Regions from separate parts of the Rhodopseudomonas parapalustris genome, predicted to be linked through region 3. Evidence: riboswitches for the same ligand, from Rfam matches in the RefSeq annotation. Region 3 holds a riboswitch; each other region holds the start of a gene.
What was found. Region 3 has a riboswitch for cobalamin ahead of M9H71_RS22985 (cysteine-rich small domain-containing protein). Riboswitches for the same ligand answer to the same signal wherever they lie in the genome.
Positions count from the first base shown of each region.

Region 1: another riboswitch for cobalamin. It lies ahead of M9H71_RS22195 (TonB-dependent receptor); the one in region 3 lies ahead of M9H71_RS22985 (cysteine-rich small domain-containing protein).
Region 2: another riboswitch for cobalamin. It lies ahead of metE (5-methyltetrahydropteroyltriglutamate--homocysteine S-methyltransferase); the one in region 3 lies ahead of M9H71_RS22985 (cysteine-rich small domain-containing protein).

Region 1 is NZ_JAMKBZ010000035.1:24,860-32,617, forward strand. It holds gene M9H71_RS22185 (TAXI family TRAP transporter solute-binding subunit) at 1-577, shown strand, start outside; gene M9H71_RS22190 (PepSY domain-containing protein) at 587-2,032, opposite strand; gene M9H71_RS22195 (TonB-dependent receptor) at 2,037-4,316, opposite strand; cobalamin riboswitch at 4,425-4,620, opposite strand; gene typA (translational GTPase TypA) at 5,047-6,870, shown strand; gene M9H71_RS22205 (flavin monoamine oxidase family protein) at 7,047-7,758, shown strand, end outside.
Region 2 is NZ_JAMKBZ010000011.1:139,690-147,447, forward strand. It holds gene M9H71_RS12220 (short-chain fatty acyl-CoA regulator family protein) at 1-160, opposite strand, end outside; gene M9H71_RS12225 (acyl-CoA thioesterase) at 303-728, shown strand; gene M9H71_RS12230 (MmgE/PrpD family protein) at 725-2,257, shown strand; gene prpC (bifunctional 2-methylcitrate synthase/citrate synthase) at 2,295-3,479, shown strand; gene prpB (methylisocitrate lyase) at 3,490-4,407, shown strand; cobalamin riboswitch at 4,586-4,780, shown strand; gene metE (5-methyltetrahydropteroyltriglutamate--homocysteine S-methyltransferase) at 4,886-7,252, shown strand; gene M9H71_RS12250 (hypothetical protein) at 7,440-7,758, shown strand, end outside.
Region 3 is NZ_JAMKBZ010000039.1:4,921-12,678, reverse strand. It holds gene M9H71_RS23005 (HWE histidine kinase domain-containing protein) at 1-2,241, opposite strand, end outside; gene M9H71_RS23000 (Crp/Fnr family transcriptional regulator) at 2,501-3,241, shown strand; gene M9H71_RS22995 (Crp/Fnr family transcriptional regulator) at 3,254-3,985, opposite strand; gene M9H71_RS22990 (histidine phosphatase family protein) at 4,171-4,743, shown strand; cobalamin riboswitch at 4,801-4,999, shown strand; gene M9H71_RS22985 (cysteine-rich small domain-containing protein) at 5,193-5,528, shown strand; gene M9H71_RS22980 (acyl-CoA dehydrogenase family protein) at 5,590-6,735, opposite strand; gene M9H71_RS22975 (MarR family winged helix-turn-helix transcriptional regulator) at 6,901-7,344, opposite strand; gene M9H71_RS22970 (substrate-binding domain-containing protein) at 7,503-7,758, shown strand, end outside.

The DNA.
Region 1 (7,758 bases), on a different contig from region 3:
CTACATCGTTGCGCGCGAAGGGGCGTCCGACACCACGATCGCGACCCTGACCGAGCAATTGTTCACCGCACGTCAGATCGTGATGGGCGAAGTGCCGCTGGCCGCCAAGATCGAAACGCCGGACACCGACAAGGACGCGGTGATTCCGGTGCAGCCGGGCGCAGCCGCCTATGTGGACGGCGAAGAAAAGAGCTTCCTCGATCGTTACAGCGACTTGATCTGGTTCTCGCTGATGGGGCTCTCGCTGATGGGCTCGGCCGGCGCCTGGTTCGCCAGCTTCCTGCGCAAGGATGAACGCAACAACACGGTGTCGCAGCGGCAGCGGCTGCTCGACATGCTGGCGACGGCACGTCGCAGCAATTCGGCCGAGGAGCTGGACACCATGCAGACCGAGGCCGACGGGATTCTGCGGGATACGCTGACGGCCTATGAGAACGGTGCGATCGACAGCGCGGCGCTGACTGCCTTCAGCATCGCGCTGGAGCAGTTCCACAACGCCGTCGCTGACCGCAAGCTGCTGCTGGTGGAGGTGTCACCGCTGCCGCCGGTGCGGGGCGCCCGGCCGCAGGCGGTGTGAGCTTCAGGTTCAGCGCACCAGCCGCCGCCAGCCGATCACCACGCCGCTGATCGAAATCACAAGGCCGGCGAGCGACAGCCCGATGACCACCAGGTCCCATGCCGGCCGGTACGCCAGCAGCACCGGAAAGTCGAAGCTGTGCAGCGCATTGAACAGCCAGCGATAGCTGCGGGCGCTGGTGTCGCTGCGTCCGACGAGGTCGCCGGTGGCCGGATCGAAGTGAAGCCAGGTTCGCGCCGCATCGTCGAATCCGACTCTCAGCACCGGCAACGGGCGCTGCCGATGGTGCTGATACCAATAGGCGTCGTAGTGATCGAGCCGCTCCTGCAGCACCATGTTGGCGCCTGGAAGCGACTGCGCAGCCGCCGTCACGATCGTCTCTTGTGGCAGCCGCTTGGCCGTGCCGTCTTCGGGATCGGCGAGTGTCTGTCGCCCATCGCGATGCGCCAGCAGCATCAACGGCGTGCCGCCGATCCAGACGAAGCGAGCCTCGGCGACGCCGGGCATCGCGGTCGGCGGCAGCCGGCCGGCGATCGTCGGAGCGTCGTGGCCGGCATAGCGCTGCGCCATGTCGCGGCTCTCACCGCGGCGGGCGAAGGCCTCGCCCGGATTCATCGACAGCCAGCCGGAGAACATCCAGGTCAGTACTACCACGCCGCCGATCAGGCCGACAATGTGGTGCCACGCCATCCAGCCGCGATACGGCGTGATCCGGCCCGACGCATAGCGCCGTCGCAGCCCGGCGCGGAGCAGGCCGATCCAGATGCCGCTGACTGCCACCAGCATCAGCACGCCCGACACCCACAGCACGACCTGCCGCCATAGCGGGCCGTCCTGGCGCAGCACCGTGAAATAGATCCAGTGCGGGATCGCGCCGAACCAATTCCAGATCCGCTCCTGGCGCGTGGTGTCGAGCACGATCTCGCCGCCGCGGGAGGCGACATAGAGTTCGGTGCCGGCGGCATCGCCGAGCCCGATCAGGTACAGCGGCCTGAACGAATCGTAGCGCGCGGTTACGCTCCACTGGTCGCGATCGACCGTTTCGATCAGCCGCGGCGCGGCTGCTTCCGGATGATGTCGCGCCACCGCGAGCGCCTGGTCCGCGCCGATCTCGTCGATTGCACGGCCATCGACCGCCGAGATGGTGCGGCGCCGGCTGCTCCAGTCGAGCAGCCGGTACACCGGCTCGTCGTTCAGCATCACCAGCCGCAGCTCGCGCGGGTAGTGCTTCATGCCGGCCGCCTGCATCGCTTGGTTGGGCGACAGCACGACACCTTGCCAGGCGAGATCTGGCAAGGCCGCCCAGCGTTCTTGTTTGTCGTAATGCGGAAACGCGACGTACATCATCACCACGCCGGAGATGAACCACATCGCGAACAGCAGGCACCCGGCAATGCCGAGCCAGCGGTGGCCGAGATACAGCCACCGCTTCGCGCGCCTGACGACGCTGGACATCGCTTTAGAACTTCACGTTGTAGGAGAGTTCTGCGGTGCGCGGCATGCCGAGGATCCACTGCGACGTGCCGCCGGAGGTCGCATAGACGGTGTCGAACAGATTGTAGACCCGCAGCGCGAAGGTCTGCCGGCTGTCCGGCTTCCACATCAGACCGGCATTGACCACGCTATAGGCCGGCCGCACCAAGGTGTTGGCGTTGTCGGCCCATGTGTCGCCGACGAGCTGGATGCCGGCATTGGCCGACCAGCTCGGCGCAAACGCCCAGGTCGCCCAGATGTTGCTGACCACTTGCGGCACATTGGCCGGGACGTTGCCCGCGTAGTCCACCGCACGGCCGCCGACCACCTGGGTGAAGTCGTCGTATTTGGCCCGCAGCCAGGCGACGTTGGCATCGAGCCGCAGCGTGTCGGTGACCTTGAGGCCGGCCGAGGCTTCGATGCCGCGCGAGGATTGCTGGCCGATCTGCAGCGGGTTGGTGTTGGCGGGGTTCTGCGGATCGCGCGCCAGCAGGTTGTTCTTGACGATCTGATACGCCGCAAGTGTCCACTCGGCACGGCCGCCGGCGAGCTGTTGCTTGATGCCGACCTCGACCTGCTTGCCGGTCGACAGCGCGAAGTCGCGGTTCACGCCCGTCATGGTGATCAGGTTGGTGACCGGATCGACCGCCGTCGCATACTGACCGTACAGCGACAGATCCGGAATCGGATTGTACACCACGCCGACCCGCCAGCTCGGCGCCGAATAGGTCTTCTCGAAGCTGTTCGACGGCGTCAGGAAATCTGTGCGCTCGACCGTCGGATGATCCGAGCGGACGCCGCCGATCACCGAGAGCTGATCGGTCAGGCTGAGGCGATTTTCGGCGAACAGGCCGTATTGCGTCGTCTTGGTGTGGAAGCTCGGCCGGGTCGAGCTGACCCACTGGAAGTTGCCCGGATCGAAATTGTAGGGATTGACCGACGAGCTGCCGGCGTAGGGCGAGTTGTTGGTGTGCGTGAAGGCGATGCGGTTGACGTCGAAGCCGGCGACGAACTGGTTGGCGAGGCCGAACAGATGGCCTTTGAAGGTGGTGTCGAAGCGATTGCCGACCTGCTCCTGGTCGTGAAAGATCTCGATATAGGAGCTGCGGTTGATGTTCCCGGTGGTCGGGCTGAAGGCGTAGCTCTCGACGTCCTTCCAGTGCCGGTGGCTGCTGAGATAATAGGTGACGTTCTTGACCGAAACGCCTTCGGCGACGTCCCACTCGGTCTTGAACTGAGTCCAGTTGTCGCGATAGCGGATGCTGGAGTCGCCGACATTGTAGTTCTTGAACCGCAGCGATTCGTCGATCCGGCCGTTCACCAGCGGAGTGCCGAAATAGCGCGACGGGCTGCGGTCGGCGTAGTCCTCGCTCAGCGTGAAGGCGAGATTGTCGGCCGCCTGCACCCGCACCGAGCCCGAGACGGCGACGTTCGACATCGTATCGCGATCGACCCAGCCGTCGGACATGTTGCCGATCGCCGCCAGCCGATAGGTCACGTTCGAATTGATCGGGCCGCCCGAGTCGACGGCGAGACGCCGCAGCAGGTTGGTATCCAGCGAGATCTCGGCCTCGTTGCGTTGCACGTCGAGCGGCTTCTTGGAGATCACGTTGATGGCGCCGCCGATCGCGCCTTCGCCGTACATCACCGAAGCCGGGCCGCGCAGCACTTCGATGCGCTGCGCCGTCCAGGTATCGAACGGGAACGTCATCGTGCCCGAGCCGACATACATCCGGGTGCCGTCGTACAGCGACATCACCGTGCCGTTGCCGGTGAAGCCGCGGGTGGCGAAGGACAGGCCGCCATTGCCCGGCGCCGGGCTGGCGGTGAAGCCGGTGGCGTTCTGCGTCACCGCGTCGATGACGTTGTGCTGGCCGCGCTCGGCGATGGTCTCGGAGCGAATCACTTCGACGCTGGCCGGTGTCTGGAGCGGCGTCAGGCCGAGTCGGCTGCCGGTCGACGACGGCGTGCCGAGATTGAAGGTGGGGGCAGTGGCCGCACGGGTTGCGGCGGCTTCGGTCGGCGCCGGAGCGGGCGTGGCGGCAGGACGCGAGGCGGCGCGGCGCTGGCGCGACGATCCGGCCTGGGCGGTCGCTCGCGGCTTGGCCGGACGCACGGTCTGGCCCTCGACCACGATCGGATCGAGACCGCGCGGATTCGCCGAGGCGGTTTGGGCTAGGCCGTCCACCGGCCAGAGCAGGGGAACGAGGGCGACAGAGGACAGCAGGCGACGATTGCGCCCGAAAGGCAGAACGGCGGGAGTCATTTTTTGGCTCGCGGCTAACGTGGCACGTCACCGCGAAACAGGTCTGCCGCAGCCTTCTTGCGGGCTACGGTTCGACACGCACCAGGACACCCCGCCCAATGTGTTCGCGTGTGACCACGACTGACGGCAGGTCTCCTGGCTCGCGGGTCGTTGCCTTTCACCGCCTTCCCAGGACCAAGGCCCAGTGGCGTGTGGTGAATGGCTCGCCGCTTACAGTTGCGGGGGCAGCCGCGGAATAGAGCCGGATGGCCCGCACCGCGTTCCCTATTGATCCCTTTCGGGAACCGTCGCTATTCACGGTATTGGACTGACGGCAACGCTGTCAATGAACCGGGAGGAGAAAATCCAACCAGTCCAATGGCTAGCACCTGCGCGTCGAGCCCATCCGTGTCGGCGACGATCCATGTAACGTTATAACATTACATCATTTCGTCAAGCCTATTTGCGAGTCTTTCCCGAAAGCGCCTCAAGACCCCGCACCCGCGCGCCCGAGATTCGGGCATCTGTGCAGCGCCAACCGTCATTGTTATTTCGCGAATTCTGCGTATATTGCGTCGCAACGCGTGCTGGCGCCCGGTCTCGTTTGGCCGGGCCTGTTTTTTGCGATTGCAGATTGCGATTGTCCGGCGCGTTTCAGACACAGGCTGGCTGCGGTGCGTCCTTCGGCGATTCGCGCGGTGTGCCTGTGATCGCGCTGATCAGGCAACGCCCGCAGGACCGACAGAGAGCCATGAAGCTTCGTAACATCGCCATTATCGCCCACGTCGACCACGGCAAGACCACTCTTGTCGACAAGCTGCTGCAGCAGTCCGGCACCTATCGCGACAACCAGCGCCAGGTCGAACGGGCGATGGACTCCAACGATCTTGAACGCGAGCGTGGCATCACCATTCTGGCGAAGTGTACTTCGGTGGTTTGGGGCGACACCCATATCAACATCGTCGACACGCCCGGACACGCCGACTTCGGCGGTGAGGTCGAGCGCATCCTGTCGATGGTCGACGGCGTGATCGTGCTGGTCGACGCCGCCGAAGGCCCGATGCCGCAGACCAAGTTCGTGGTCGGCAAGGCGCTCAAGCTCGGCCTCAAGCCGATCGTCGCGATCAACAAGGTCGACCGCTCCGACGCCCGCGTCACCGAAGTGGTCAACGAGGTGTTCGACCTGTTCGCCGCGCTCGACGCGACCGACGAGCAACTCGATTTCCCGATCCTGTACGGCTCGGGCAAGAACGGCTGGATGTCGGACAAGCCGGACGGCGACCACAGCGAAGGCATGAGGCCGCTGTTCGAGCTGGTGCTCAAGCACGTTCATCCGCCGGTGGTGGAAGAAGGTCCGTTCCGCCTGCTCGGCACCATCCTCGAAGCCAACCCCTATCTCGGCCGCATCATCACCGGCCGCATCGCCTCCGGCACGTTGAAGCCGAACCAGGCCGTCAAGGTGCTGTCGCGCGACGGCAAGCTGGTCGAGCAGGGCCGCATCAGCAAGATCCTCGCCTTCCGCGGCCTCGAGCGCGTGCCGCTCGATATCGCCGAAGCCGGTGACATCGTGGCCATCGCCGGTCTCACCAAGGGCACCGTCGCCGACACCTTCTGCGATCCGGCGGTCGATACCCCGATCCAGGCGCAGGCGATCGATCCGCCGACCGTGTCGATGTCGTTCATCGTCAACAACTCGCCGCTCGCCGGCACCGAAGGCGACAAGGTCACCAGCCGACTGATCCGCGACCGCCTGCTCCGCGAGGCCGAGGGCAACGTCGCGCTGCGCGTCGTCGAATCGGCCGACAAGGACGCGATGGAAGTGTCGGGCCGCGGCGAATTGCAGCTCGCGATCCTGATCGAGAACATGCGCCGTGAAGGTTTCGAACTCAGCGTGTCGCGTCCGCGCGTCGTGCTGACTCGCGACGAGGACGGCCAACTGCTCGAGCCGGTCGAGGAAGTCGTGATCGACGTCGACGAGGAGTTCTCCGGCGTCGTCGTGCAGAAGATGAGCGAACGCAAGGCCGAGATGATCGAGATGCGGCCCTCGGGCGGCAATCGTCTGCGGCTGGTGTTCTACGCGCCGACCCGCGGCCTGATCGGCTACCAGGGCGAACTGATGACCGACACCAAGGGCACGGCCATCATGAACCGGCTGTTCCACAACTACCTGCCGTATCGCGGCGAGATCCAGGGCCGCCGCAACGGCGTGCTGATCTCCAACGATCAGGGCGAGGCGGTCGCCTACGCGATGTTCAAGCTGGAAGATCGCGGCCCGATGATGATCGAGCCGGGCTGGAAGGTCTACAAGGGCATGATCGTCGGCGAGCACACCCGCGACAACGATCTCGAGATCAACGTGCTCAAGGGCAAGCAGCTCACCAACATCCGCACCACCTCGAAGGACGAAGCGGTGCGGCTGACTCCGCCGATCCGGATGACGCTGGAAAAGGCGCTGGCCTATATCGAAGACGACGAGCTGGTCGAGATCACGCCGAAGTCGATCCGGCTGCGCAAGCGCCTGCTCGACCCCAACGAGCGCAAGCGCGCCGAGAAGAGCAAGCAGGCGGTCGCCTGATCGCCATCTCCGTCATTGCGAGCGCAGCGAAGCAATGACGGTGAGAGGTCGGTAATCGATCCGAACGCTGGAAGTTTACGCCGTTTCGATACCCGATGCCCGGCCCTCGCGCCGGGCATCGTCGTTTCCGGATCGGCTGACATCGAACCGACGTCACCGCCATGGTAGGCTCGGGCATGCCCCGCACCCGTTTCCCCTCCTCGGTCGATATCGCGATCGTCGGCGCCGGCGCGGCCGGCCTCGGCGCGGCGCGTACCCTGGAAGGCTCCGGCCTGTCGGTGATCGTGCTGGAGGCGCGGGACCGCATCGGCGGCCGCGCCTGGACCCGGATGGTGACGCAGGAGATCGCGTTCGACGTCGGCTGCGGCTGGCTGCATTCGGCCGACGAGAATTCGTTCGTCGGCATCGCCGGGCAGCTTGGGATCGGCATCGACAAGACCCACCCGCCGTGGAGCGAGGCGAGCTTCGGCGACGTGTTTCCAAAGCGCGACAGGGTGGCCTTCGGCAAAGCGCTCGATGCCTTCTATGAGCGGGTCTGGCGCGCGGCGAAAAAGAAAGCCGATGTCGCGGCCGCAACGTTGCTCGAGCCGGGCAATCCCTGGAATCCGATGATCGATGCGGTGTCGACCTACGTCAATGGCGCCGAACTCGACCGGATCTCGGTGCAGGACCTCGAATCCTATCGCGACACCGGCATCAATTGGCGCGTCCGGGAAGGCTACGGCACGTTGATCGCGGCCTATGGGGCGTCCTGTCCGGTGGCGCTGACCTGTGTGGTCGAGCAAATCGACCACGCTGGCCGGCAGATCAAACTCGAAACGTCGCTCGGCACGCTCAGCGCCGACCAGGTGATCGTCACCGTGCCGACCAATCTGATCGCCGACGAGG
Region 2 (7,758 bases), on a different contig from region 3:
TGAGCTTCAGCAACACCGGGACCGTCAGCGGACGCTGGTTGTTCTCGATCTGATTGAGGTAGCTCGGTGAGACGCCGACGGCGGTGGCGAGCGCCTGCTGCGTCATGCCACGCTGCTCGCGCAGCCGCCGCAGACGCGCTCCTACATACGATTTCTTCATCGCACCTCCGCAGATCGCCTTCGCAATCTTTGCAAATCGCCGTGCCCCGCTTCGCAATTCTTCGCAGGTTTAGTCCTTTACGACGGCCCGTGTTCGCCAATATGCCGAACCATGCGCCAAGACAAGCCGAAGGAGGTGCGCCATGAGCGCTACGAATTTCGATGCGACGCAGGAGACGCGCTTCGTCGAGATGATCTTTCCGGAGCAAGCTAATCACTACGGCACACTGTTTGGCGGCAACGCACTCAACCTGATGGGCAAGGCCGCCTTTGTCGCGGCGACACGGCGGGCGCGCCAGCCGATCGTGATGGCGACATCGGACAAGATCGAATTCCACGTTCCGGTGAAGGTCGGCGACCTCGTTGAATTGACTGCCCGCGTGGTGCGAGTCGGGCGCTCGTCGATGACCGTCGTCGTCGACGTGGTCAGCGAAGCGCTGATTTCCGGTGCCCGGCAACTCGCAGTCCGCGGCTCGTTCGAAATGGTCGCCGTCGACAAGGCCGGCAGACCGACGCCCGTGCAAGTACTTTCATCGACGACGACCACCATCCAGGAGACCACTTCGTGAAGCTGCATACCGTCCGTACCGCCCGCTCCGCCGACCGTTTGCCCCGCGCCGAGCAGCTCGCCTGGAAGATCGCCGAGGTCGCTGCCGATCCGGTCGCCGTCGAGCCGGAGGTGGTCGAGATGATCGGTAACCGGATCATCGACAACGCAGCCGTGGCGGCTGCGTCGATCGCCCGGCGTCCGGTCGCCAGTGCCCGTGCCCAGGCGATGGCGCATCCGTATCGCGCCGGCGCGAAGGTGTTCGGGCTGGCGCTCGACCGGCGTGTGTCGCCCGAATGGGCGGCATGGGCCAACGGCGTTGCGGTGCGCGAGCTGGATTTCCACGACACCTATCTGGCGGCGGACTACTCGCATCCCGGCGACAACATTCCGCCGATCCTGGCGGTGGCGCAGCATTGCGGTCTCGATGGCGCTGCGCTGGTTCGCGGTCTCGCCACCGGTTACGAGATTCAAGTCGATCTCGTCACCGGCATCTGCCTGCACGAGCACAAGATCGATCACATCGCGCATCTCGGCCCATCGGCGGCGGCCGGCATCGGAACGGCGCTGCGGTTGCCCACGGAGGTGATCTATCAGGCGGTTCAGCAGGCCTTGCACGTCACCACCACGACGCGGCAATCACGCAAGGGTGAGATCTCGAGCTGGAAGGCCTACGCGCCGGCCTTCGCCGGCAAGATGGCGGTGGAAGCGGTGGATCGGGTAATGCGCGGCGAGGGCGCGCCGTCGCCGGCCTGGGAGGGTGAGGATGGCTTCATCGCCTGGCTGCTCGGCGGTCCCAAGGCAGAATATCAGGTGCCGCTGCCGGAGCGCGGCGAGGCCAAGCGGGCGATTCTGCAGACATACACCAAGGAGCACTCCGCCGAGTATCAGAGCCAGGCGCTGATCGACCTCGCGCGACGGATGGGGCCTGCGCTGCGGGAGCGGACGCCGGACCTGTCGAAGATCAACAGCATCGTGCTGCATACCAGCCATCACACCCATTATGTGATCGGTACCGGGGCCAACGATCCGCAGAAGATGGACCCGAGCGCGAGCCGCGAAACGCTCGATCACTCGATCATGTACATCTTCGCCGTCGCGCTCGAAGACGGCGGGTGGCATCACGAGCAGTCCTACGCGCCCGAGCGTGCGGCGCGGCCTACCACGGTTGCGCTGTGGCACAAGGTGTCGACGATCGAAGATCCGGAATGGACGCGGCGCTATCACAGCCGCGATCCCAAGGAGAAGGCGTTCGGTGCCCGCGTCGTCGTCACCTTCGACGACGGATCGATCGTCGAGGATCAGATCGCCGTCGCAGACGCGCATCCGTTCGGCCGTCGGCCGTTCCGCCGCGAGCAATATGTCGGCAAGTTCCGCACCCTGGCGGACGGCGTCGTCGAGCAGTCGGAGCAGGACCGTTTCCTCGAACTCGTCGACCGGCTGCCCGAGCTGAGCTCGGCCGAACTCGGCGGACTGAGCTTCGCTGTCGCGCCGTTCCGGCTCGGGGTGGCGTCGCCGGCCGGCATTTTCGATTGGAAGTCCGGATCGTAGCCGGGGCTGAATAATTCTGATCACCAGGGAGGAAGCAATGACAGACCACGCGATTGCGCGTCACAGCGCTCCGCCGAAGAAGTCCGTCGCGTTGTCCGGCGTCATCGCCGGCAACACCGCGCTGTGCACGGTCGGGCGAACCGGAAACGATCTGCACTATCGGGGGTACGACATTCTCGACATGGCGGAGACCTGCGAGTTCGAAGAGATCGCGCATCTCCTGGTGCACGGGGCGCTGCCGACGGTGGCGGAACTGGCCGCCTACAAGGCCAGACTGCGAAGCTTGCGCGGGCTGCCGGCGGCGGTGCGCAGTGCCCTCGAAGCACTTCCGGCGGCGGCGCATCCGATGGACGTGATGCGCTCAGGTGTATCTTCGCTCGGCTGCGTGCTGCCGGAAGCGGGCGACCTCAATCATCCCGGGGCGCGTGACATTGCCGACCGGCTGTTGGCCTCGTTCGGCTCGATGCTGTTGTATTGGTATCACTTCGCCCACACCGGCCGCCGCATCGAGGTCGAGACCGACGACGACAGCATCGGCGGTCACTTTCTGCATCTGCTGCATCGGACCAAACCGCGAGAGTCGCACGTCCGCGCGATGCATACGTCGCTGAACCTGTATGCCGAGCACGAGTTCAACGCCTCGACCTTCACGGCGCGCTGCATCGCCGGGACCGGTGCCGATTTCTACTCGGCGATCGCCGGCGCGATCGGCGCGCTGCGTGGTCCCAAGCACGGCGGCGCCAACGAAGCGGCGTTCGAAATCCAGAAACGATACGCAACGCCCGACGAAGCGGAGGCCGACATCCGCCGTCGGGTCGCTGCGAAGGAGGTGGTGATCGGGTTCGGCCACCCGGTCTACACCATCGCCGACCCGCGCAACCGCGTGATCAAGGAGGTCGCCCGGCGGCTTTCGGTCGAGGCCGGATCGGTGAAGATGTTCGAGATCGCCGACCGGATCGAGGCGGTGATGCACGAATCTAAGAAGATGTTCGCCAATCTCGACTGGTTCAGCGCCGTCTCTTATCACGCGATGGGGGTGCCGACTTCGCTGTTCACGCCGTTGTTCGTGATCTCACGGACGGCGGGATGGAGCGCCCACATCATCGAGCAGCGGCAGGACAACAAGATCATCCGCCCGACCGCGAACTACGTCGGACCGGAGAATCGTCTGTTCGTGCCGATCGAACAACGCGGCCACGCGCCGTCTTCTCGTCTTGCCTGAAAGTGAAACCATGCCGTATCTCGTTGCTGCCGATCTCCCCACCGACCCTGCAGGCGTGCGGTTCCGCTCGCTGATCGAGCGCGGCGGCATCGTCCGCATGCCGGGCGCGCACAATGGCATGGCCGCACTGCAGGCGCGCGCTGCCGGCTTCGAGGCGTTGTATCTGTCGGGCGCCGCGATGACCGCGTCGATGGGGATTCCCGACCTCGGAATGATCACGGTCGACGAGGTCGCGTTCTTCATCCGGCAGATCGCGCGGGCAGGCGGCCTTCCCACCCTGGTCGATGGCGACACCGGGTACGGCGAGGCCCTCAACGTCATGCACATGGTCCGCACCTTCGAGGATGCGGGCGCGGGCGCGGTTCATATCGAGGATCAGCTTCTGCCGAAGAAGTGCGGTCATCTCAACGACAAGAAGCTCGCCGATGCGAACGACATGGCCGCCAAGGTCGCCGCCGCGGCGAAAGCGCGGCGCCATCTCTATCTGATCGCACGAACCGATGCGGCGGCCAGCGAAGGCATCGACGGCGCAGTGGCGCGCGCCAGGCTGTACATCGAGGCCGGAGCCGACGCGATCTTTCCCGAGGCGCTGACCACGGCCGAGATGTTCCGCGAATTCGCTGCTCGGATGCCGGGCGTGCCGCTGCTCGCCAACATGACCGAATTCGGCCGGACTCCGTTCTTCACCGCCGACGAGTTTCAGCAGATGGGCTACCGGATGGTGATCTGGCCGGTGTCGTCGCTGCGCGTCGCCAACAAGGCGCAACAGAAGCTCTATGCGACGTTGCGGCGGGACGGCAGCACGCAAGCGATGCTCGGCGACATGCAGACACGCGCCGAGCTGTACGACACGCTCGGGCTCGACCGGTTCGAGGCGCTGGATGCGTCGATCGTTCGATCGATCGCGCCGGCGTCGGCCGGATCATAGGCGAGAGACGGAATCGGCGGGCAGCAAGCCGATGTCGCGTCCCGAGCGGCGGAAGCTGATAGCTCCGGTTCGGTAGGACAGAGTCTTTCTGCCTGTTGCTGTGCGTCTTGCGCGGGGGAAACTAATTAGTTGAGATGATCGAAGCGTGGATCGCTTGACAGCCTTGGATCACCCTCGCCATAGTGATCGCCGTCGAGGTTCTTCGGATCGTATCGTCCGGAGCTAAGAGGGAAGCCGGTGCAAGGCCGGCGCTGCCCCCGCAACTGTCAGCGGCGAGCCGACGTTCAGCAAAGCCACTGGGAGCGATCCCGGGAAGGTCGAACGAAGGCGATGACCCGCGAGCCAGGAGACCTGCCTCGTCGAACGAAACGTCCACGGGCGGGGTGCCCCGGTGGTGCGCTTGTGGCCCCGCCGTGCTTGCGGTTCGGGGAATCATGCCGCGTCGCTAGGCCTTGCCCCCAACTTTTGGGGTTGAGCCATGTCTTCTCTCACAACTACTACGTCTCTTGCCGTCGCCACACTCGGCACACCGCGGATCGGGCCGCGGCGCGAGCTGAAATCCGCACTCGAAAGTTTCTGGGCCGGCAAGTCGACGGAAGCCGACCTGCTGCGAGTTGCGGCCGCGTTGCGCGCGGCGAACTGGGCGCGGCAAAAAGCGCGCGGCGTCAGCGTGATTCCGTCGAACGACTTCTCGCTCTACGATCAGGTCCTCGACACCAGCGTGATGGTCGGCGCGATTCCCGAGATCTATGGGTGGAAAGGGGGCCCGGTTTCGCTCGCCACCTATTTCGCCATGGCCCGCGGCACGCAGGCCGACGTCGCTGGGCACGGCTGTGCCAACGGTCATTACCACGACGAGACGACACCGCATGGCGTTCCGGCTCAGGAGATGACCAAGTGGTTCGATACCAACTACCACTATATGGTCCCTGAATTTGCCGCCGGGCAGCGCTTCCAGCTCGCGTCGCTCAAGCCGCTCGACGAATATCGCGAGTCGAAGGCGCTGGGCTACGACACCCGTCCGGTGCTGCTCGGGCCGGTCACCTATCTGAAGCTCGGAAAGAGCGCGGATGAGGGGCTCGATGTGCTGTCGCTGCTGCCGCAACTGGTGCCGGTCTATATCGAGATTCTCGGCCGGCTCGCGGCCGAGGGGGCGAAGTGGGTCCAACTCGACGAACCGGCGCTGGTGCTCGATCTCGACGACCGCGACCGCCAGGCGTTTCGCGACGTCTACGGCCAGATCGCGCGGGAGCTGCCGCATCTCGATATCATGCTGGCGACCTATTTCGGCGGGCTCGGCGACAATCTCGAGACCGCGCTGGCGCTACCGATCGCGGGTCTGCATCTCGACCTGGTGCGGGCGCCGAAGCAGATCAACGCTGTGATCGCGAAGGGGCCGAAGGATCTAGTGCTGTCGCTTGGCGTGGTCGACGGACGCAATATCTGGCGCGCCGACCTGCCTGACTTGCTCGACCGCCTCGAGCCGATCGTGCAGCAGCGTGGGCTCGACCGCGTGCAATTGGCGCCGTCGTGTTCGCTGCTGCACGTGCCGGTCGATCTCGAACTCGAAACCGGCCTCGATCCCGACCTGAAGAACTGGTTGTCGTTCTCGCTGCAGAAGATGGGCGAGTTGTCGACGTTGGGCAGGGCCTTGAGCGGCGACCGGGCCGCGGTGCACGACCAGTTGTCCGCCTCGGCCAAGGCGGCCGCGACGCGGCGCAAGTCGCCCAAAGTGCACGACACGGCGGTGATCGGCCGCGCCGCGGCGGTCACCGCCACGATGACCCAGCGCAACAGCGGATTTGCGGCGCGTGCGACATTGCAGCATCAGCGGCTACAGCTGCCGGCGTTTCCGACCACCACGATCGGGTCGTTTCCGCAGACCGCCCAGATCCGCCAGGTCCGCGCCGCTCATGCCAAGGGCGCGATCTCGGATGCGGACTACAACACGTTCCTGCGCGGCGAGACCGCCCGGGCGATTCAGTGGCAGGAGAAGGTCGGCCTCGACGTTCTGGTCCATGGCGAGTTCGAACGCAACGACATGGTGCAGTATTTCGGCGAGCAGCTCTCCGGCTTCGCCTTCACCAAGGAAGGCTGGGTGCAGAGCTACGGGTCGCGCTGCGTGCGGCCGCCGATCCTGTTCGGCGACGTGTCGCGGCCGCGGCCGATGACGGTCGGCTGGTGGAAATATGCGCAATCGCTCACCGCCAAGCCGATGAAGGGCATGCTGACCGGACCGGTGACGATCCTGAACTGGTCGTTCGTGCGTGACGACGTTCCGCGCAGCACCGCGTGCCGCCAGATCGCGCTCGCGATCCGCGACGAAGTCGGCGATCTCGAACAGGCGGGCGCCTCGATGATCCAGATCGACGAGGCGGCGTTGCGCGAGGGGCTGCCGCTGCGCCGCTCCGAATGGAAGAGCTATCTCGACTGGGCGGTCGAGTGCTTCCGGCTGTGTTCGTCCGGCGTCAACGACGAGACGCAGATCCACACCCACATGTGCTATTCGGAGTTCAACGACATCATCGATGCGATCGCCGCGATGGACGCCGATGTGATCTCGATCGAGACGTCGCGCTCGAAGATGGAGCTGCTCGACGCGTTCAAGACCTACAAGTACCCGAACGAGATTGGTCCCGGCGTCTACGACATTCATTCGCCCCGGGTGCCGTCAGTCGAGGAAATGACCACGCTGCTCCAACTAGCGCGTCAGCGGCTGTCGGATGGGCAATTGTGGGTCAATCCGGACTGTGGATTGAAGACGCGCGGCTGGGACGAAGTCCAGGGGGCGCTCGTCAACATGGTCGAAGCAGCGCGGCGGATTCGCGAGGTCAGTGCGGGATGAAGCGGCACCGCTCTGAATGACGTTTCTGACGCGCTGCGATCGGGGAGGCCTCCGGCTCAATGTCGGAGGCCTCCAGGAGCTTGTCGTGTCTATGAATGATCGTGTTGTGCAGATTTTTGCAGCTGCGGATGAGCCATGCGAACGCGCGCGATGGAGTTACGTTAGCCGAGATCGCAGAGGACGATCATTGAGTCGCGGCCAGCTGAAGATCGCGGTGCCGCGGCTGGAGTGGGTCGCCAATTTCGACGACCTCGATCCGCTGGTCGCCGAGCCCGATGTCGATCTGCGCTGGATCCAGCCCGGCACGCCGATCCCGGCGGACATCGACGTCGAGATCCTGCCGGGTTCCAAGGCGACGCGGACCGAACTCGACCTGATCCGGTGCGAAGGCTGGGATATCGATATCCACGCTCACGTCCGTCGCGGCGGACGCGTGGTCGGGCTGTGTGCCGGCTTCCATATGCTTGGCCGCATCGTCCGCGATCCGCTGGGCCTCGAAGGTCCGC
Region 3 (7,758 bases):
CATTTCCTCGGCGTCGAGAGCGATCACCAACTGATCTTCGACCAGCAGGATCGAGGCCGCGGAGATGTTCAGCTCTCCCGCACCGAACGACCTGTCTCCGGTCGCCGGCGCGGACTGGCGGCGCTCCGTCTTCGTGATGAATTTACTCGGGATGCACAGCTTGGCCACCAGGCCGTCCGGCGCATAGTCGACCTCGCTCGTTCCACCGAGATCGAACGGGATGCTTCGGCTCAACAACACCGTGCCGAAGCCCTGCCGGCTCGGCGCACGAACCGTCGGGCCGTCGCTCTCGCTCCACTCGATCTCGCAGCGTCCGTCGTCGAGCACCGTCCAGGCGACCCTCAGCCGACCCGAGGAGCGTGACAGCCCGCCGTACTTCGCCGCGTTGGTCGCCAGCTCGTGCAGCACCAGGGCCAGAACCGAATAGGCGCGCGGATCGAGGCCGATGTCGGGGCCGTCGAGGGTGATCTGTTCTGCCGGGTAGGGCGACAACTCGGCCCGGATCAGATCCTGCAGCGCGCCGCCGCCGTCGGAGCGCACCACCTGATCGTGCGCGAACGACAGCGCCATGATCCGACCGCGCAACGCGGCAGCGAATTCCTCCAGCGAGCGGCCGTCGTCGGCCGGCTGATTCACCAGCGACTTGATGAGCGCCAGGATGTTCTTGACGCGGTGGTTCAATTCCTCGTTCAACACGCGCTGGCGTACCTCGGCCTTCTTGCGCTCGGCCGAGAGCACCTCGCTTTGGCGCAGCAGCACCTCCCGCAGCCCGACCTGGACCGTCGCGGCGTTGTCGCGATCGTCGCTGTTCCAGGGGAGCGATTGTCGGTCGACCTGTTCTTTCCAGATCGCGAAGCTTTTGCGCGGAGTGAGTCGATCGCCACGCGGGCCGGTGTCGTAAGTCTTGTTCGGATCGCCTGCCCAGTTCAGCGTCTGCACCTGTTCTTTACGGAAGAACAGCAGGTAGTCGCGCGCAGTTTGCGAGAGCGGGATCGCCAGCATCCCGGCGGCGGCCCCGGCGTAGTCCGACGCTGCGACGATGCGATCCGACAGCGCGTGCGTGGCGATGATATCGCTGCTGTCGCGGTCCGCGAGGAATTGCAGGATGGCCGGGAGCGCGGCCGGTGGCGGAGTCGAGCCGCGCGCGGTCCAGACGCCGTTCATCCAGAGTCCGACGCCGTCGCAGGGGATCAGTTGGGACATCCGCTCGAGGTTGTCGCGCAGGAAATCATCGACGGACGCATCGAACGACATGCCGCCCATCAGCCCATCGAGCGTCCGCCGCGTGCGAAGCGATGTCTGAAATCGGCGTTGATGATGGACCGCGGTGAAGTGCAACGAGAAGAAGTCCGCGAACATCTCGGCGGCGACACGCTGTGCCATCGGCACCCTGCGTGGTTCGTAGTGATGGCAGGCGATCAATCCCCACAGCGCGCCGTCAATGATGATTGACAGCGACATCGAGGCTTTGACGCCCATGTTGCGTAGATATTCGAGATGAATCGGGGACACGCTGCGCAGGTGCGCATACGATAGATCGAGCGCAGCACCGGAGGCGTCGCGCTCCGGCACGATCGGACTGCTGCTGTCGCAGGAATCCGAAATGACCCGGATCGCGTTCTTCAAGTAGAGCTGACGCGCCTGCTGCGGAATGTCGGACGCGGGGAAGTGCTGACCGAGAAAGCTCTCGAGGTCGCTCCGCTTGGCCTCGCCGATCACCTTTCCGGAGCCGTCGGCTGCAAACCGGTAGATCATCACGCGATGGTAGCCGAGCATCGCCTGCAGATAGCGTGGGACTCGTGCCGCCATCTCGTCGAGCGACTTCAACTCTTTGGTGCGTGCGATGATCTGCCGGGTCAACCGTAGCGGGTTGTCCGCTTCGTCGGCCGCCGCCGGTTCGAACTCGATGATCGACGTGCCGTCGTGCCGGTGCAGCGACACGTCGAAGGTGCGGCCGGTCGCGCTGTCGCGCCAGCCGAAGATCAAGGCGGGGCGTTTGGGGTCGGTCGCTTGCGCCAGGGCGTTGCGCAGGGCGTGCGCGTCGGACTCGTCGAAGTAGCCGGCGAGCGGTTCATCGGCGCGCGGCGTCTCGCGGCCCAGCACGGCCCCAGCGTTCTGTGACGTCCGGGTGATGCGGACGGCCTGCGCGTCGCACGCGAGCAGGCAGCCGTGCGGTTGAATTCTTCCAGGAATGTGGATCGGCTCGCGATCGCAGGACGTGAGGTCCACTTCATTCGACATGGTGGAGTCCGCTTTGAGTCCCGGTGTCGCAACCGTGCGTCCACGCGCGATCCGCCGCTGCGAGAGGGCAAAAAGGCGTGTTTGTCGAGGGGGGTGGAGCGCCGAGAGCCAAATAGATGCCTATGCGGTGAACGGGAGGCAGCCGTCCGTCTGGCCTGGGCCGGAGACACGCATCATCGGGTGGCTCGCTGGGACGCTGGAACCAACTTAACGAACTTGCATTGACTGTTCCGTTCACTAGTGGACACAGGAACTGTCGATGCTGCATTCTTCGGAGCGACCCAATAACAATTTGTTGCGAGCTTTGAACTCGCACGATTACGAGCTGATCCGTCCACATGTGAGATGCGAGACCAAGGTCGCGGAAGAGCTGCTTTACCGGCCGGGCGACCATGTCGGCAGTGCTTACTTTCCGTGCGGCCCGAGCCTGGTCTCGTATGAAGTCACCGATGGCGACGGTCGTAACGTCGAGACCATCCTGGTGGGGCGGGAAGGGGCGGTCGGCGGCATCGTCAGCTCGGGATTTCTGCCGGCCTATTGCCTGATCGTGGTCAAGTTCGACGGTCCGTTCGTCCGGCTGCCGATCGTCAACATTCAGTCCGCCAAGGATCGTTCGCCGAGCTTCAAGAACCTGTTCGCGCGTTACGCCGATTGTCTGATGGCCCAGATGTTTCAATCGACGGCATGCAACGCGATCCATTCGATCGAACAGCGAACCGCGAAGTGGATCGCCGCGGCGATGGACCGGACCGGCGACAGCGTGGTGCCGCTCACCCACGAGCAGCTCGCGGCGATGTTGGGGGTCGGGCGCAGCTACACCAGCCGCGTGCTGCAAGCGTTTCGTCAGGAGGGAATTCTCACCACTCGGCGAGGCGCACTGATCGTCGACGACGCGGACAAGTTGCGGTTGCGTGCCTGCCGCTGCAACTCGGCGGTGAAGGATCATTTCGACGTCGTGCTGCGCGGCGTCTACCCCGAACCGGACGACGCCGCAGCATAGCTCGAAAGAGCTTCAGCGGGGCGGCGGGCGCTTGAGATGCAGATAGCCGGGATCGAACTCGCCGATCTTCGCCACCCCCTGCCAGTTGCGGATGGTCAGAACGCCGTGACGGAAGTCCATCGTCTTGGAGGCGCGCAGCGTCGAGATCGTCCGGTTGACCGTCGCGATCGCCATCCCGAGCGTATCGCCGAGCTGGGACAGGCTGATCGGTAGCTGCATCGAATTGCCGTCGGTGAGCTTCGACACCTCTGCGCGGTAGAACAGCTCGCAGAACAAGTGCGCCATCCGGGCTCGCATCGTCCGCGCGCTGTTGTTGGTGATCGCTTCGCGGAAGATCGCCGCGTCGACCAGAGTCTCGCGCCAGATCGCCGTGCCGAGGCCGGGACGAGTCTCGAACATCCGCAGGATCTCCCGATGCGGGATTGTGGCGGCGGTCGCCGGTCCGATCGCGCAGATCGAATGATCCATTCGTTCGAGAAACATCCCCTGCGAGTCGGGCAGATCGCCGACCATGTGAAACGACAGAAATTGACGACGGCCGTTGTGCTGCAAATGATACCGGCCGACCATTCCGTCGACGACCAGCGCAGCGCCTTTCGGCGATTCGCCCTGCTGGACGAGGTCTTCGGTGCTATCGAGGTGGCGCAAGCTGTAGCTGAGGTTCCGAATCGCGGTCAGATCCTCGGCGGACAGGCGGGAATGCTCCCGCAACTTATCGATCAAGACGCGGTGGACGTCCTTCATCGGGCTTCCTCTTTGGGGCGTATCATCTGATACGGGATGCGTCTTAACGCTGCATGGCGGAACAAGTTGCAATTCGCGGCGGGCGTAGACCGGGCGCAGCTTCTTGCGGACCGGGGCTCGGGCATGCTCTGTCGTATCGGGACGATCGTTGCGGCATGTCGTCCGCTGCTTCGCGAGGAATTTCGATGACTGACCTCGGTCGGCTGTGGCTGGTCCGGCATGCGCCGGTGGACGGCCCGAAAGGCGTGATTCACGCGCCCGATGCTCCGGTCGATCTCGGCCATACGGTGCGGCTGGATTGGCTGCGCGAGGCGCTGCCGGCGGAGGCCGTGGTCGTGGCCAGCCCGAGCCGGCGCACCCGCGAGACCGCGGAGGCGCTCGGCTTTCAGCCGCTGCTGGAGCCGGATTTCCGCGAGCAGGATTTCGGGACCTGGACCGGGCGTCGCCACGACGATCTGGCGCGCGAACTCGGCCCCGCCTACGACGCGTTCTGGCTGGATGCCGCGCGGCTGGCGCCACCTGGCGGCGAGAGTTTTGTCGATCAGATCGAGCGCGTGCAGCGCGGCCTGACGCGCCTGCCCGGCGGGGACGTCGTCCTGGTGGTCCATTCCGGCACGATCCGGGCGGCGCTGGCGATTGCACTCGATAGCTCGCCGGACGCGGCGCTGAGCTTTGTGGTCGATCCGCTGTCGCTAACCCGGATCGACCGGATTGGCGCCGGCTGGCGTATCGTGTGCGTCAATCGCATCCCCGGCTAGGTTCTGGCCCGTCCCGCGGCTTGGCCATTTTTGCTTGCGCGCGAACCTGCCGCATGCTCTGGTTTTGCCGTCTTCGGTGCCTCGCGTGCGAGGTGAAACTGGGAATACGGTGAGGTGTTTTCACCAACTCCGTAGCTGCCCCCGCAACTGTAAGCGGATCTGCCTGGATCATCAGGCCACTGGCGTCATCGGCGTCGGGAAGGCGATCCAAGCGATATCCGCGAGCCAGGAGACCGGCCGAAGACGGACCTATCTAACCGATCGACGGCGGGTCGAGAGCGGAGCAGCGATGACCGAATTTTCTTAGCAGGCGAAGCCGCGCGCCAGCGGTGGTTTGCAGCGTCGTTCGACGACTGCCGCCGCTTTGCGCCATCACCCAATCAGAACCAGCCACAGCGTCGCTGCGACCGCGAGTTCGCGGTCCCGTGCTGCGGCGAGAGGGAGCGGTCATGGAGCCGAAAGACACGACCACTAACGAAGCTTTCAAGGGCTTCACCAATCAAGCGTGCCCGTTTCTGCCGTGTCATCGCGGCGTCGAGCGCGAGTTCAATTGCCTGTTCTGCTACTGCCCGCTCAGCGCGTACCAGTGTCCCGGGCCCTACAAGACGTTCGTCGATCGCAACGGACTGACGCGCAAGGATTGCTCGGACTGCACCCTGCCGCACAACGGCTATCGGCGGTCGTGGAATTTCATCCAGCGATGGCTGGAGCGCCCGGTGCCCTGGGACGGCCAGCCGCAGGATCCGCGTCGGCTCAAGCGCGAAGTCTCGGACAGCGGCGAGTGACCGTCGCGGGCGCCTCCGCAAGGCTCTCGTGGAGCCGCGTCGGAGGCGCCCTTACGGGCGCTTACAGCGATCGTGCGATCAGCAGCTTCATCACCTCGTTGGTGCCGCCGTAGATCTTCTGGATACGCGAATCGATGAACATCCGGCCGATCGGGTATTCCTGCATGTAGCCGTAGCCGCCGTGAAGCTGCAGGCATTCGTCGACGGTCTCGACCTGCTTCTGGGTGGTCCACCATTTCGCCATCGAGGCGGTGACGGCGTCGAGATTGCCGGCGATGAGCTGCACCAGACAGAAGTCGACGAACACCCTTGCGATGAAGGCTTCGGTCTTGCGCTCAGCGAGCGTGAACGCGGTGTTCTGGAATTCGATGATCGGCTGGCCGAATGCTTGGCGTTCCTTGGTGTAGTCCGAGGTCAGTGCGACGGCGCGCTCCATCGCCGCCACGGCGCCGATCGCGATGATCAGCCGCTCCTGCGGCAGTTGCTGCATCAGTTGCACGAAGCCCTTGCCCTCTTCGCCGCCGAGCAGGTTCTCCTTCGGCGTACGGGCGTTCTCGAAGAACAGCTCGGAGGTGTCGGAGGCGTGCAGGCCGATCTTGTCGAGGTTGCGGCCGCGCTTGAAGCCGTGGTTGTCCTTGGTCTCCAGCACGATCAGCGACAGCCCCTTGGCGCCGGCGCCGCCGGTGCGGGCCACCACGATGATCAGGTCGCAGTTCTGGCCGTTGGTGATGAAGGTCTTCTGGCCGTTGATGACGTAGTGGTCGCCGTCGAGCTTGGCGGTGGTACGCACACTCTGCAGGTCCGAACCGGTGCCGGGTTCGGTCATCGCGATCGCGCCGATCAGCTCGCCGCGCGCCATGCCCGGCAGCCAGCGCTGCTTTTGCGCTTCGGAACCGTAGTTCAGAATGTAGTGCGCGACGATGCCGCTGGATACGGTGACGCCGGACAGCGCGTCCGGGACGATCTGCTCCATATCCTCGTAGACCGCGGCGTCGTAGGCGAAGCTCGCGCCGAGGCCGCCGTATTGCTCCGGAACGCTCGGCAGCAGCGCGCCCATTTCGCCGAGCTTCAGCCAGGCCGAGCGGTCGACCATCTTCTGCTTGCGCCATTTGTCGCTGTGCGGCGCCAAGTCCTTGGCGAGGAATTTACGAAACTGGTCGCGGAACGTATCCAGCTCTTCGGTCATCCAGGGCGAACGGTACTGCATGTTTCCTCACTCGAATGGGCGGCCGCTTGCCGCGGCACATCACCCGCTGATCTAGGCCAGTTCGATTGTGCAGAATAGACCGTGCGCCCGCCGCATCTTGCGGCGTGTTGCTGCAGACCGGGGTGGTGTTCGCACGCGCACTGCGCGCCATACGGGAAGATGCGCTCAGGTCGCGCTGTCGATCAGGCTTTCAAGCAGCCGCTTCAACTCGGCGGTGGCCTTGTCGCCGTAATTTTCCGCGATGTGCGCTTCCTGGCTCAGCGCCAGCGCGTTGAGCCGCTGGGTCAGTGCCTTGCCACGATCGGAGCTGTACATCAGCACCTTGCGGCGATCCTCCGGATCTTGGACCCGATAAACCAGCGCGTCCGACACCATCCGGTCGATCATCTTGGTGAGGGTCGGGTGATTGAGCAGCACCGCCTCGGCGAGCTCGCCCATCGAGTGTCCCTTGCCGTCCGACAGGACCTTCAGAATCCGCCACTGCTCCACCGGCACCCCTTCGCCGCGCAGCCGCGCTTCGAGCTGGCGGTTGATCTCCCGGTTGGCCTGCGCCAGCAGATAGGCGAGGTGCTCCGTGATCGGTGGATTGCGGTCGGGCGATTTGGCCAAGATGAGACTTTATCGTTCGCTTTGAGTGAATCGGATGCGCAGTTTGCTGCATCTATATGCACAGCAATCCTTGAAGATTCAATATTTTCGAATAGCATCAATCGACGTACCCGGGGAGGGGATTTCGGCGGGGCCACCCGCACCAAGCAGGAGAGGGCGTGCTTTCGGCTGTCGATCTCGGACATACTGGTGTCTCTGGAATGCCGCTGCTCGGCTTGCTCGACCGCGGCACGCTCGGCGATGCGCGGTGGGTCGAAGGACCGGGGGACGGCGACGGCGCCGCCGCACGGCGTGCACGCAACAAGCTTCGCGTCGCCAATTTCGTCACCTTCCAGGGCTCCCCAGGATTGTGGGGGCCGGCGTCGACCAATGCGGCGCTGCTCGCCGCCGCCGAGATCAACAAGCGCGGCGGCA